3 regions of the Ruegeria sp. CK2 genome follow, and region 1 is predicted to be linked to each of the others. Evidence: riboswitches for the same ligand, from Rfam matches in the RefSeq annotation. Region 1 holds a riboswitch; each other region holds the start of a gene.

Region 1 (4,085 bases):
CCAGTGTGTGATCTCGGCCAAATCGCGCAGGACTGCCAGCGGGTCAGCCCCTTCGGCATATTGAGCGCTCAATTCTGTCAATGCCCCTGCTGCATCACCGCGCAGGATCATATCCATCAGATCCAGTACACGTCCGCGGTCTGCCAGACCCAGCATGGCGCGCACCTGATCTGCGGTGGTCTCGCCCGCGCCATGAGAAATCGCCTGATCCAACAACGAGGTAGCATCACGCGCCGAGCCTTCAGCGGCCCGCGTGATCAACGCCAGCGCGTCATCTGCAATCTCGGCGTTTTCGGCCGCTGCTATCTTGCGCAGCAGGCCTATCATGTCTTCGGGTTCAATCCGACGCAGGTCAAATCGCTGACAGCGCGACAGAACCGTAACCGGAACCTTGCGAATCTCGGTGGTGGCGAAGATGAACTTCACATGTTCAGGCGGCTCTTCCAACGTCTTGAGCAGCGCGTTGAAAGCGCTGGTCGACAGCATGTGAACTTCGTCAATGATGTAAATCTTGTAGCGAGCGCTGGCGGCGCGGTAGCGGACGCTGTCGATGATCTCGCGAATATCGTTCACACCCGTGCGGCTGGCGGCGTCCATCTCCATAACGTCGACATGACGGCCTTCTATGATGGCCACACAATGTTCGCATTGCCCGCAAGGTTCGGTTGTTGGTTTGCCTTCGCCGTCAGAACCGATGCAGTTCATGCCTTTAGCGATGATCCGCGCGGTGGTGGTTTTCCCGGTGCCACGGATGCCGGTCATGATGAAGGCTTGCGCGATCCGATCCGCCTCAAACGCGTTTTTCAGCGTACGCACCATTGCGTCCTGACCCACCAGATCAGTAAAGGTTTCCGGGCGGTATTTGCGGGCGAGAACCTGATAGGCGGGGCTGGGTGCGTCGGTCATGTTTACTCTGGCGGATTCGGGGCTTCGGCACAGCGTAGTGGTCACCATCGCCCGCGTCCACTGCAGCGTGCGAGGATTTTTATTTTGGAATCGGACCGGATGCGCGTATTGCTAGAGGGGTACATTTCACGAACTATTTTTCGCGACAGTAATTAAAGGGGGGGGAGCGTTACATGTCTCAGCTGGTGATCTACGCCTTGCAAGTTGGAGGAGGCACGCTTGCCCTCACATCAATGCCCGGTCGCGGCGGGGACTACGCAGGTGATCTGGACACAATCTCAAGCTGGAAGCCGGGTCTTGTGATTTCTACGGCAACCGAAGTCGAGATGTTTCAGGCCGGCGCGCAGGACTTTGGAAGCGATATTCAAAGTCGGGCCAGCCGATGGGTTCATCTGCCAATCGAAGACTTTAACGCGCCACCCCGCACCGTTCTGGATGAATGGCCGTCCGTTAGCTCTGCCGTGCGCCACGCCTTGTCTGGAGGCGGTCGTGTCATGCTGCACTGTAAGGGCGGTTGCGGCCGGTCGGGAATGCTTGTTCTACGGCTGATGGTCGAATGTGGCGAACAGCCCGACAAGGCGCTGGTACGGTTGCGCGCCTTGCGCCCCTGTGCCGTCGAAACAGACGAACAAATGGCATGGGCCGTCGGTTCGACCCTGGAAGAGGTGAGCGTCAGATCAGGCTAAGATGCCCGCGGCCATCTGCACGGGTTGGCGAGGTTTAAGAGCCAAAACCTCGAGCATTGCGCAAGGCGGCGTTGCGATGATCCCGGATGGCATGGTCTGGATATCGGTGCCAAAGATCATGTCGGCATAATCGTCCAGCTGTTTGGTGTTTGCCGTGGCATCGGTGCCGCAAAATACACGCATCTGATCGGGCTGGGCCCGAAACCGCGCGGTGCAGCCCTCGGGACAATGGGTCAACTCGCTGCTGCCTTCGATTTCGAACTCCGAAGTGGCGACTGGATGAGCTTCTGCCATAGCCTGTGCCATCGCGCGCGCCATTCGGGCCAGTGCAGGGCATGTCTTGCCTGTCCGTTGACAAACGGTTGCTGTGTATTCGTGTGTTCTTGTCTTCCAGATCATCTTGCGCCCTCCGCGCAGCGGACAGGGGCTTGGATCAGGCAGGACGGCGGTGTGCTGTCAGGACCTGCCCGGACACCCCGCCCGAGTTTCGGTTACAGTTCCGATGGCAGGTCTCCTGACTTGCGGGTCATCGCTTTACCGACCTTCCCGGCCATTGGGCCAGTGGTATTTCGGCATTGCTTTCCGCTTACAGTTGCGGGGGCAGTCGCGGATTTGGATCGTCCCGGAGTATCCGGTCAGAACCGCACCGTGTTCCCTTTTCATCCCGACCCCTAGTAGGGGGCAGGAACCATCACACAATCGCTAGCGTCTGATTGCGCCCTGAGTCAAGCTGGACTTTATGTCTTGCGCTCCTACTCAATCCCAAGCGGACGTGTGGTCAACCTGAACCGGTGTTGACTCGGATACAGGAATTGGTGCCATTTGAGGATGGTGAACCGATTGGTTCAGTTTTTCCGAGGTCGCTATGTTGGACACACAGCAGAGGGTATTGACCGAAGACTTTCGGTTCCCGTCCGGGCCGGCGATGCTTTCGGCACGGCTATATCGGCCAGCTTCCGAGCCAGAAATCGTTATTGTTCTAAACAGCGCAACCGGAGTTCCACGAGATTACTACCGATATTTTGCGCAGTGGCTGGCGGAAGAACAGGGCATGGCCTGCCTGACATATGACTACCGGGACTTTGGGCACTCTCTATCCGGAGATCTCAACAAATCCACAGTCACTATGGCAGACTGGGCGCTGATTGATATGCCCGCGGCCAGGGCCGAGATGCGCCGGCGCTTTCCGAAAGCGAAGCAATGGACCATCGGTCACTCGGTGGGCGCGATGCTGGGTCCGGTTCAACCCGACATTGGTCAGATCGACCGAATGATTGGGGTATGTTCGGGGCTGGTCACACTGAAAGATCACCCTTGGCCGTATCGTGCGCTGGCGTGGTTGTTCTGGTATGGGCACGCACCCTTGCTTGCGCGTCTTTTGGGGTACCTGCCAGGAAAGGCCATCGGGTTCGGCACGGACCTGCCAGCTTCGGTTTACTGGCAATGGCGCAAATGGTGCACGGCGCCATTGAATTACGTTCCTGAAATAGGCCTCGATTTACCGGCGGTCAAATGGTCAGAAACAGGAACTCCCGCAGACCTGTTTGCCTTCGAAGATGACGAGATGGTCCCTCCGGACGCAGTGTGGCGGCTGGCGGATCTTTACGGCCCTGACGCCAAACAGCATCTTTTGTCTGCGTCTGAGTTTGGTCTAACCGAAGTCGGTCATATCGGGGCGTTTGCCCGCCGGAATGCGGCTGTCTGGCCTAGGTTGATAGCGTGAGGGATGGGCGCCGAAAACTCGGCGCCCATATATCATCGGCCGTTGCGAGAGTTTTTGTCTTTCATCACCGAACGGACCATTTTGCCAAACGCCTTGTCGCGCGCGCGGGACTGGGCCACGGTTTCCGAGTTTCGCTGATCCTCACGTCGCAGTTTTCTCCATCGTTCCAGACGCGAAGCGTCCAGCACGCCGTCTTCAATGGCACCTTGAACTGCGCAATCTGGTTCCGCAATATGCTGACAATCCGAGAAGCGGCACCTGGTCGCCAACTCTAAAACGTCTGAGAACACCTCATCCACGCCGTCTTGCGCGTCTAGCAAACGCAAGGCACGCATTCCGGGCGTGTCAATCAGCCAGCCACCGTTTCGCATGCGATGCAGCGCGCGGGAGGTCGTCGTATGTCGACCATGCGCATCATCTTCGCGAATGCCTGCGGTTGCCTCGTCCTGACCCGTCATCCCATTGGCCAGTGTCGTCTTGCCGACCCCCGAAGATCCAACCAGCGCTGCGGTCTGGCCGGACGGGCACCAGGACAGGACCTGCTGGATTTCTGTCTGATCCAGCGCGTTGATTGCAACAACCGTCACTACAGGTGCCAAAGTCTGAGCTTGAGCAACGTATGTGTTCGGATCATCGCATACATCGGCCTTGGTCAGCACAATTACCGGATAGCATCCAGCTTGATTGGCCAGTGCCAGGTATCGTTCCAACCGGGGTAAGTTGAAATCAGCATTGCACGAACTGACAATAAACAGCGCGTCGACATTTGC
Region 2 (4,085 bases), on a different contig from region 1:
CGCCTCGTTCAATCTGGACAGCTGGGCGATGGGAGAGCCTTTGCTGAACGCGATTTCGGCACAGGCAGAAGGCGCGGATATTGTGGTGGCCGAAGGGTCAATGGGCTTGTTCGATGGCGTCGCAAAACCCGGAGAGCTGGGGCATGGAACCAGCGCAGAAACCGCCCTGCGCATGGGATGGCCCGTCGTTCTGGTTCTGGACGTGGGTGGACAGGCGCAATCGGCAGCAGCCACTGCTTTGGGATTTCGGATGTACAACCCCGACCTGCCCTTTGCCGGTGTCATCCTGAACCGGTGCGCCAGCCCCAGACATGAACGCCTGACCCGATTGGGCATGGAGCGCGCGGGGCTGCCCGTTTTGGGGGTCCTGCCACGTCGGGGCGATCTGACCCTGCCAGAGCGGCATCTGGGTCTTATCCAAGCTGTTGAGCATCCCGATCTAGAAAGCGCCATCACCGGATACGCTGCGTTTCTGCGTGAACATGTGGATCTTGAGGCGATCAAACGTGCGGCTTCCTCGGGCCCCTACGGGCCGTCGTCAGCCGCGCTGCCGCGGCCTCCAGCCCAGCGGATTGCATTGGCGCAGGATGCCGCGTTTTCATTCACCTACCCGCATCTGCTGGAAGGCTGGCGCGTTGCCGGGGCAGAGGTTTTGCCGTTTTCCCCGTTGGCCAATGAAGCCCCAGCAAAAGATGCCGACATCGTGTGGTTGCCGGGCGGGTATCCCGAGTTGCATGCAGGCAAGTTGGCCGCTGCCGAGACATTCCTGGCAGGGCTACGCAAACACGCCGAAACCAAACCTGTCCATGGTGAATGCGGTGGCTATATGGCGTTGGGCGAAGGTTTGATTGACAAGGAAGGCATGCGCCACAAGATGGCCGGTCTGCTGGGCCTTGTGACATCTTATGAAAAGCGCAAATTCAACTTGGGCTACCGCAAAGCTGAATTGCTGGCGCCCATGCCCGGGCTTACTGCTGGCACAGCCCTACGCGGGCACGAGTTTCACTATTCTTCAATTGTGGACCAGCCAGACGCCCCTCTGGCCCGGGTCTTCGACGCCGAGGGCGCTGAAGGGCCACAAACCGGGTCCGTTCGAGGCAATGTGACGGGCACGTTCTTCCACCTGATTGCAGAGGCCTCGGCATGAGCGGATTTGTCTCGTTCATCGGCTCTGGCCCCGGTGACCCGGAGTTGTTGACCCTGAAAGCCGTCGATCGGATGCAAAACGCCGACGCGGTGCTGTTTGATGATCTGAGCAGTGGCCCGATTCTGACCCATGCGCGTGATGATGCGGATCTGGTGGGCGTCGGCAAACGCGCAGGCCGCCCTTCACCAAAACAGAACCATGTCAGCCGGTTGTTGGTTGAGTATGCCGAAACTGGCGCCCGGGTTGTTCGGTTGAAATCCGGTGACGGCGGGTTGTTCGGGCGGTTGGAGGAAGAACTCGTGGCCCTGCGCGAGGCTGGGATCGACTACGAGATCATACCGGGTATTCCGTCCGCCATCGCAGCGGCGGCGGCCGCGGGTATTCCTTTGACCCGGCGTCTGACCGCGCGGCGGGTCCAATTTGTTACGGGCCATGATGTCAGCGGCAAACTGCCGGAGGATCTGAACCTGCCCGCGCTGGCAGATGCATACGCCACAACCGTTGTCTTCATGGGCAAACGGACATTTCCACTGCTGGTCGAGGCGTTGCACGCGCATGGCCTGCCTCTGGACACGCCCGCGCTCATGGCCGAATCCGTGTCGACCCCTGATCAAGTGCTGCATCGATCGACCATCGGGGCTTTGTCGGACAGGCTGCAATCCGAGATCGGAACCGCTCCGGCGCTGATCTTGTATGGCCCGTTGGCGGAGTTCGACGATGTATGAATTGAATCTGGTTGGCATCGGTACCGGCAATCCGGACCATGTCACCTTTCAGGGTGCAGAAGCCATCCGCGCAGCGGACTTGATCTTGATTCCGCGCAAGGGCGAGAACAAAGCCGATCTGGCCGGAATACGCGAGCAGATCATTGCGCAAGTGACGGACACCCAACCGACGATTGCTTATTTCGACATTCCCAAAAGACGCGGTGATGACGGTTATCTGCAGGGTGTCGATGACTGGCATGATGCCATCGCGCTACGGTGGCAGGACGCAATCGACTCGCACCCAAACGCGCGCAATGTTGCGTTGCTGATTTGGGGGGATCCTTCGCTTTATGACAGCTCTCTTCGAATCGCCGCGCGGTTGGAGCCCAAACCCGTCAAACGCGTGATCCCGGGCATTACCGCTCTGCAGGCATTAACCGCAGCGCACGGAATTCCAATAAACGACATCGGCGCGCCCTATGTCGTTACGACCGGCCGCCGCCTGCGTGACGAAGGCTGGCCCGAAGCCGTATCAACAATCGCGGTCATGCTGGATGGGGAATGTTCGTTTCAAAGCCTTGCAATGGCAGATTATGACATCTGGTGGGGCGCTTATGTGGGTATGACAGAAGAAATCTTGATCCATGGACCGTTGGATGAAGTGGCCGAAGACATCCTTGCAACCCGCGCACAAGCCAGGGCTGATCATGGCTGGATCATGGATATCTATATCCTGAAAAAACGCGCTGTGTGACACGAAACGTCGCAAATGGCGATTGCGTCGGCGCGACGTTCCCGGCTAAATGGGAGCGTCTGGTCCTGCCGGAGATATCCGGATGCTAAGAGGGAATTTGGTGCGCCTTCCTTTGAAGTCTAATCCAAAGCCGCCCCCGCGACTGTAAGCGGTGAGCCTGTGTTCAACCAGCCACTCCCGAAGTTTTGGGGGGAAGGCGAACAGAGGCACCGACCCGCGAGCCAGGAGACCTGCCAGGCGAGTATTGAAACACCGGCCGTCGGGTGCGACGGCACAGGAGGACAAGAAATGACAACACAAACACTTAAGGCATCCGCCTCGCGCGCAGGCCTAATTCCAGCAGTTTTCGCAGTAGTTCTGGGCCTTGGCATCGTCACACTGGCAGGTCACGTGCAGGCATCCGCGCTGCATGACGCCGCCCATGACGTGCGTCACGCCACCGGCTTCCCCTGCCACTGAGCCCATGTTCAGTCGCATTCTGACCAGCGCTTTGTTCGCTGGCGCTGCAGCGGGGCTGATTGCCGCCTTGCTGCAGTTGGTATTCGTGCAACCCGTATTGCTGCACGCAGAGCTGTATGAATCAGGTGAGTTGGTGCATTTCGGCGGCGCGGCCGTCACCGCACATCCCGAACTGCCAGGCATCTTCTCGGATCTTCAGCGTGACGCCCTTAGCGTGATCTTCACCATGCTGACTTACACCGGCTACTCGCTGATTGTTGTGGCACTGATGTCGATCGCCGAAGGACAAGGCCATAAAGTTGATGGCCGAACGGGCATATTGTGGGGGCTTGCCGGATTTGTCGCAGTGCATTTCGCACCGGGTTTCACCCTAGCACCCGAAGTGCCGGGTGTGGCCGCCGCTGATGTCTTCGCACGTCAGATCTGGTGGTTTGCGACCGTTGCAACCGCTGCCGTAGCCATGTGGTTGATCGCTTTTGGCTCCAACCTCATCAGCTATGTGATTGCTACGGTTCTGCTGATGGCGCCTCATATCATCGGCGCACCCGAGCCAGAGTTTTTCACCGGCCCCGTCCCGACCGAGATCGGCGCCCTATTCGCGGCGCGAGCGTTTGGCATCGGTTTGGCCGCTTGGGTTCTGGTTGGGTCTTTTGCAGGATACTTCTGGCAAAAAGAGGCTAAGCACGCCGAAGCGCATGCCTAACTGGCGACTTAACGGCCCGTCGGGAACCACCCCGGCGGGCTTTTCCCTTTTCAAGGATACAAGATGTCCCGCTCACTTGCTTTGTTTGCAATTGGCCTGATCTTTGGTGGTGGGGCTGGCTTTGTGCTGGCTGCGGCCAACGGCGTCACGTTTGATGGCCATGATCATTCTGATCCCGCGCATCATGGAGGCCATCAGGCCGAGACCGCAGCGCATGATCATTCTGCAGTGATCAACTTGCCTGCTGGACCAAACGCGCCCAGCGTGAAAGTTACTGTGGTCAAAGACCCCATGGCCGGTTGGAACCTGCATGTC
Region 3 (4,085 bases), on a different contig from region 1:
AGCGGAAACGTCTCCCACCGGGCCAGCCCCAGCCCGCCAAGCATCCAGAAGATCACCGAATGTGCAGCGCGGCTGTCGCCCGCAAAAATCAGGTAATTTGTGATTGCCGAAAACAGGAACGAAACGGCCAGGCCAGCTAGGATCAGCTTTTCTGGCGCGCTGGTGCGCAGCCCCTGAACCAGCGCAAGCACGATAGCGGATGCAATCAAACCGCCGCAAAATGCAGCAAGGGGCAAGGTCCAGATGCCCAGTACATCACCAGTGACGGTGATGACCAAAACAGCCCCAGCCGCCGCGCCTGAAGACAGTCCAAAAAGGAACGGGTCCGCCAGATCATTGCGTGTCGTGGTTTGCAACACCACGCCGACAACGCCCAAACCTGCGCCAATGACGGCCGCAAACAAGGCGCGCGGCAAGCGCAGGTCGAAGACTATTCGGTGCAGGGGCGACATTTCACCTTCGGTCAGGCCCGTTCCCAACCCGATGGCTGCCAACACGTCCGAAACTGGGATCGGTGTGGTGCCATAGATCGTGGACAACAGCAAAAGGGCGGTCAGAACGACCGCCCCCAGTCCTACTATCCGGCCTGTATGGCCCATGTCAGTTGATTTCCGGGTGCATCGCCCGCGCCATTTTCTCGATCGCTTCGATATTCGCCGGCCCGGGCGTCAGTTCTTCGTATCGCAACCCGATCCAGCGCTCGTTCTTGACCGCATCGGTTTGCGACATCACTGGATGGTCCTGAAGAAATTCGAACGTGTCCGCCGCTCCATTGCCGGTTTGGTAGTCCAACAACACCAGAAACTCGGGGTTTGATGCGGCAACAGCTTCCCACGAGGTGCGGCCCCAGCTGGTGTCCAGATCGTGGGTGACGTTTTCGCCACCGGCGGCAGCGATCATCGCGTCAGGTATGGCAAACTTGCCTGCGGTAAAGGGCGCATCCGCCGGACCGTCCAACAGGAAGACACGAGGTTTTGCCAGAGCAGCGGTCCGTGTTTCGATGCCCGATAGCTGATCTTTCCATTCGGCGACCAGCGCTTCGGCCTTGTCTTCAACATGCATGACCTTGCCCAGGCGCAATACATCGTCAAACAGAAGGTTCATGCTGGCGTCGGGGCGATCCTTGTCCAGATGCACGCAGCTTTCTGTCAGGATCATGGTTTTGATGCCAAAGGGCGCCAACGTGTCGGGCGTCACGTCGCCACCTGGCTTCATGCCATAGTACCAACCGGCGAAGAACAGATCCGGCTCGACAGCCACCAAATTCTCGATCGTGGGGTATTTTGGGGCAAGTTCAGGGATTTCGCCGCGCAGCGCATCAAAATCTGGGCTGGTTTTGTACCAACCCGTGATCCCGGTCAGACCAACAATCTTGTCTTGCAGACCCAACGCAAAGGCCATGTCGGTCATATTCATATCGTGCACAACCAACCGCTCGGGCATTGTGTCAAACACCAATGGCTCACCGCAGTTGTCCACGGACATTTCGTGCGCGGCTGCACCGTTGGCCAGGCCGGTGATCAACGCCACAGGCCAGAGTTTCTGCATCATGATAAGCTCCTGTTATGATGTCAGTTTTCGTTTTCGGATGTCGAGTGCCGGGATCAAGCGGCCTTCATGCTGGAAGCACAAATAGTCCACTCCAAAGGTGTCCCGGACGCGATCCGGGGTCAGCACTTCAGTCACAGGCCCGAACCCTGTCAGACGGGTGGTTTTCATCAACGCAACATGGGTGGCAAACTCGGGGATCATGACCAGATCGTGGACAATCATGACCACTGTCACACCCAAATTTGCGACCAATGAGAGCATATGCCCCTTGGCGTCCGGATCCAGGTGATTGGTTGGTTCGTCCAGAAACAGCAGCGACGGGTTTTGCGCCAGCGCGCGCGCAATATGTGCGCGCTGCCGTTCGCCGCCTGACAGCATCCGCATTGATTTACCGGCCAAATGGGTCAGCTCGGTTATCGCAAGAACCCGGTCCAGATCTGCTTTGTGGTCAGCCGCTGACCGGTCAGCCTGAATGGGTATTTGGCCCAGTGCAACGTAGTCCCGCAGCCTCAAGCGGCCGTCCGGCAATTCCTGTTGGCCGACCACGGCAATGGTCCGCGCCCTTTGCTGCGCTGACAAGCTACGTAGGCTTTGGTTGCGGATACGCACATCGCCCAGGGCAAGCCGTTCAACACCGCATAACAGGTTCAAGAGGGTGGTTTTCCCGGCACCGTTTGGTCCGGCGATGGCAAGAACCGCGCCCTCGTCGAGATTGAAGGACACGTCCTGAAGCAGGACGTCGCCATTCAATGCATAATATCCAAGGCCTTCGGCGGTTAAAAAGCTCATGACCCGTCCTTGGCAGGCAAACATGGCAACCGCGAGAGTGTTTTGGTGAGCAGGGCAGGCGGGCGCTCGGACGCGCTGGTCCAACCGTCCTCACTGTCGAGATACTGATGGGCAAACTCGGCCACTGCGGTCAGATCTTTTAGGCTTGTGATTTCACCGAAAAGATACTGCGCTTTCTGCTTCGCCTGTAGGCCAACAGTCATGGGCCGTTCACACCCTGCCATGCATGCGATCAGTCGCGTCGCAAATCCGGTTGGCAGCTGCTCATCCAGCAGTTTTTGCGCTGTTTCAGCCGCCACTGGTCCCTGGCAGGTTGAGCAGATTAGTACAAAGTGGTCAGGAGTATCGGACATAGCAGTCCCCGCCACTCAAAAAATGCGGACAGAAAGTGCAAGTCTTGTGAACACGCAGACGCGCCATCATAGCCTCCTTCCAGGACGCCCCGCCCCGGGTTGGTTGAACATCTGATGGCAGGTCTCCTGACTTGCGGGTCGTCGCTTGGCCAACCTTCCCGACCCTCTGGGCCAGTGGTGATTTGGCGTCGCTCACCGCCTACAGTTGCGGGGGCAGTCACGGAATTGGCCCGATTGTCGTGGGCCGCACCGCATTCCCATTTTCATCCCCAAGGAGAACCTAAGGGAACCATCCCGGCCAGCTAGTCTGGTGTCGCATCGATTGTCAAGCGTCAGGTCATTGCCAGCGCGGCGTCACTGAACCACACGTAGAAAAGGCGTCGTGTCGATTGCCTTTGGTGATCGCCGCTGATGGGAAACCGGCTGGCCAATGTCAGCCCGGCTTGAATCAGATGTGCATCGGGATACCCACCGGTAACCTGACCAACGGCGTCTCGCGCAGCGGGTGTTTCATCGCGTCGCATGTGATGTAGCATTTTCAGCAACGCTCTCTCATCACAAGTGACTTCCCGCCGGTCTTCCAGGCTCAGAGGATCTTTGAAAGCCAGCCCGTCAGTGCGGCAATGCAAGGCGGCCTTGATGACTTTGAAAACAAGGTGCGCAAGATTGAGGCCCTGATCGTGCCCCCACTTTTCGATTGCGACCGAGTATGCATGTTGCCAGGCTTGGGTTGTGGGCTCCGAAAAGCTGAGGATGAAATGCCGCATGACGGGAAGAAGGCCCCGTTCGAAACCATCGAAATCCCGCAATGCATTGGGTGCGCGCGCTTCGCTTTGTCCGGAGGTGGAGAAACTCATGCGCGCCGCCTTTCCGTTTTTACTGAATGGCTGGACAGGCTTTGAACGTTTTCGGGCAGATCGCATTCGGCGATTGGGGTTTCACGCCGCGGTGATGCTGCGTGGGCTGGGAATCTGAGGGCGGCCTCAATTGCCTGCCGCAACTTTGGCTTCAGCGCACATCCGTGGCGGCTGGCGATAGTATCCATGGCCAATAGGTCGGTGAGTGTTTTTGTCATGATCGTCTCTCGGTCTCTGGTCCTTGACCGGGCGTGATTCCGAGGGATCTGACTGGGTCACACGTTATCTGACAAAAAGAGTCGGAAATGACAAGAGGAGTTGCGTCGCAAATATACCCAGCTTCAAGCTTGGGTCAGTAGTCGGCGACCAGCAGGAAATCGGGATCAGTATCTTCCTCGATCGTCGCAAAGCGGGGGATTGGCTCTTCGAAAACGTTGTCCGTGCGGTCATCGTTAACGGTAGAAACCTCTCCGATGAGGCAATCGCCGTGTTCCGCCCAGAAAGCATGCCAAATGCCGGGCATCAGCGTCACGCT

Evidence for each region. Region 1 has a riboswitch for cobalamin ahead of ACR0BU_RS22965 (hypothetical protein). Riboswitches for the same ligand answer to the same signal wherever they lie in the genome.
Region 2: it holds a riboswitch for cobalamin, as region 1 does, so the genes downstream of both, ACR0BU_RS07915 (CbtB domain-containing protein) here and ACR0BU_RS22965 (hypothetical protein) in region 1, are expected to answer to the same signal.
Region 3: it holds a riboswitch for cobalamin, as region 1 does, so the genes downstream of both, ACR0BU_RS12685 (DUF1636 family protein) here and ACR0BU_RS22965 (hypothetical protein) in region 1, are expected to answer to the same signal.

The regions. Positions count from the first base shown of each region.
Region 1 covers NZ_JBQFPW010000022.1:48,646-52,730, reverse strand. The annotation lists gene ACR0BU_RS22975 (DNA polymerase III subunit gamma/tau) at 1-906, opposite strand, end outside; gene ACR0BU_RS22970 (protein-tyrosine phosphatase family protein) at 1,080-1,592, shown strand; gene ACR0BU_RS22965 (hypothetical protein) at 1,584-1,991, opposite strand; cobalamin riboswitch at 2,080-2,299, opposite strand; gene ACR0BU_RS22960 (alpha/beta hydrolase family protein) at 2,458-3,315, shown strand; gene rsgA (ribosome small subunit-dependent GTPase A) at 3,348-4,085, opposite strand, start outside.
Region 2 covers NZ_JBQFPW010000004.1:52,443-56,527, reverse strand. The annotation lists gene ACR0BU_RS07930 (cobyrinic acid a,c-diamide synthase CobB) at 1-1,147, shown strand, start outside; gene cobA (uroporphyrinogen-III C-methyltransferase) at 1,144-1,872, shown strand; gene cobF (precorrin-6A synthase (deacetylating)) at 1,865-2,608, shown strand; cobalamin riboswitch at 2,652-2,860, shown strand; gene ACR0BU_RS07915 (CbtB domain-containing protein) at 2,897-3,067, shown strand; gene ACR0BU_RS07910 (CbtA family protein) at 3,072-3,770, shown strand; gene ACR0BU_RS07905 (hypothetical protein) at 3,834-4,085, shown strand, end outside.
Region 3 covers NZ_JBQFPW010000007.1:105,421-109,505, forward strand. The annotation lists gene ACR0BU_RS12670 (FecCD family ABC transporter permease) at 1-599, opposite strand, end outside; gene ACR0BU_RS12675 (ABC transporter substrate-binding protein) at 601-1,551, opposite strand; gene ACR0BU_RS12680 (ABC transporter ATP-binding protein) at 1,564-2,340, opposite strand; gene ACR0BU_RS12685 (DUF1636 family protein) at 2,337-2,693, opposite strand; cobalamin riboswitch at 2,793-3,000, opposite strand; gene ACR0BU_RS12690 (hypothetical protein) at 3,026-3,550, opposite strand; gene ACR0BU_RS12695 (hypothetical protein) at 3,547-3,768, opposite strand; gene ACR0BU_RS12700 (D-lyxose/D-mannose family sugar isomerase) at 3,903-4,085, opposite strand, start outside.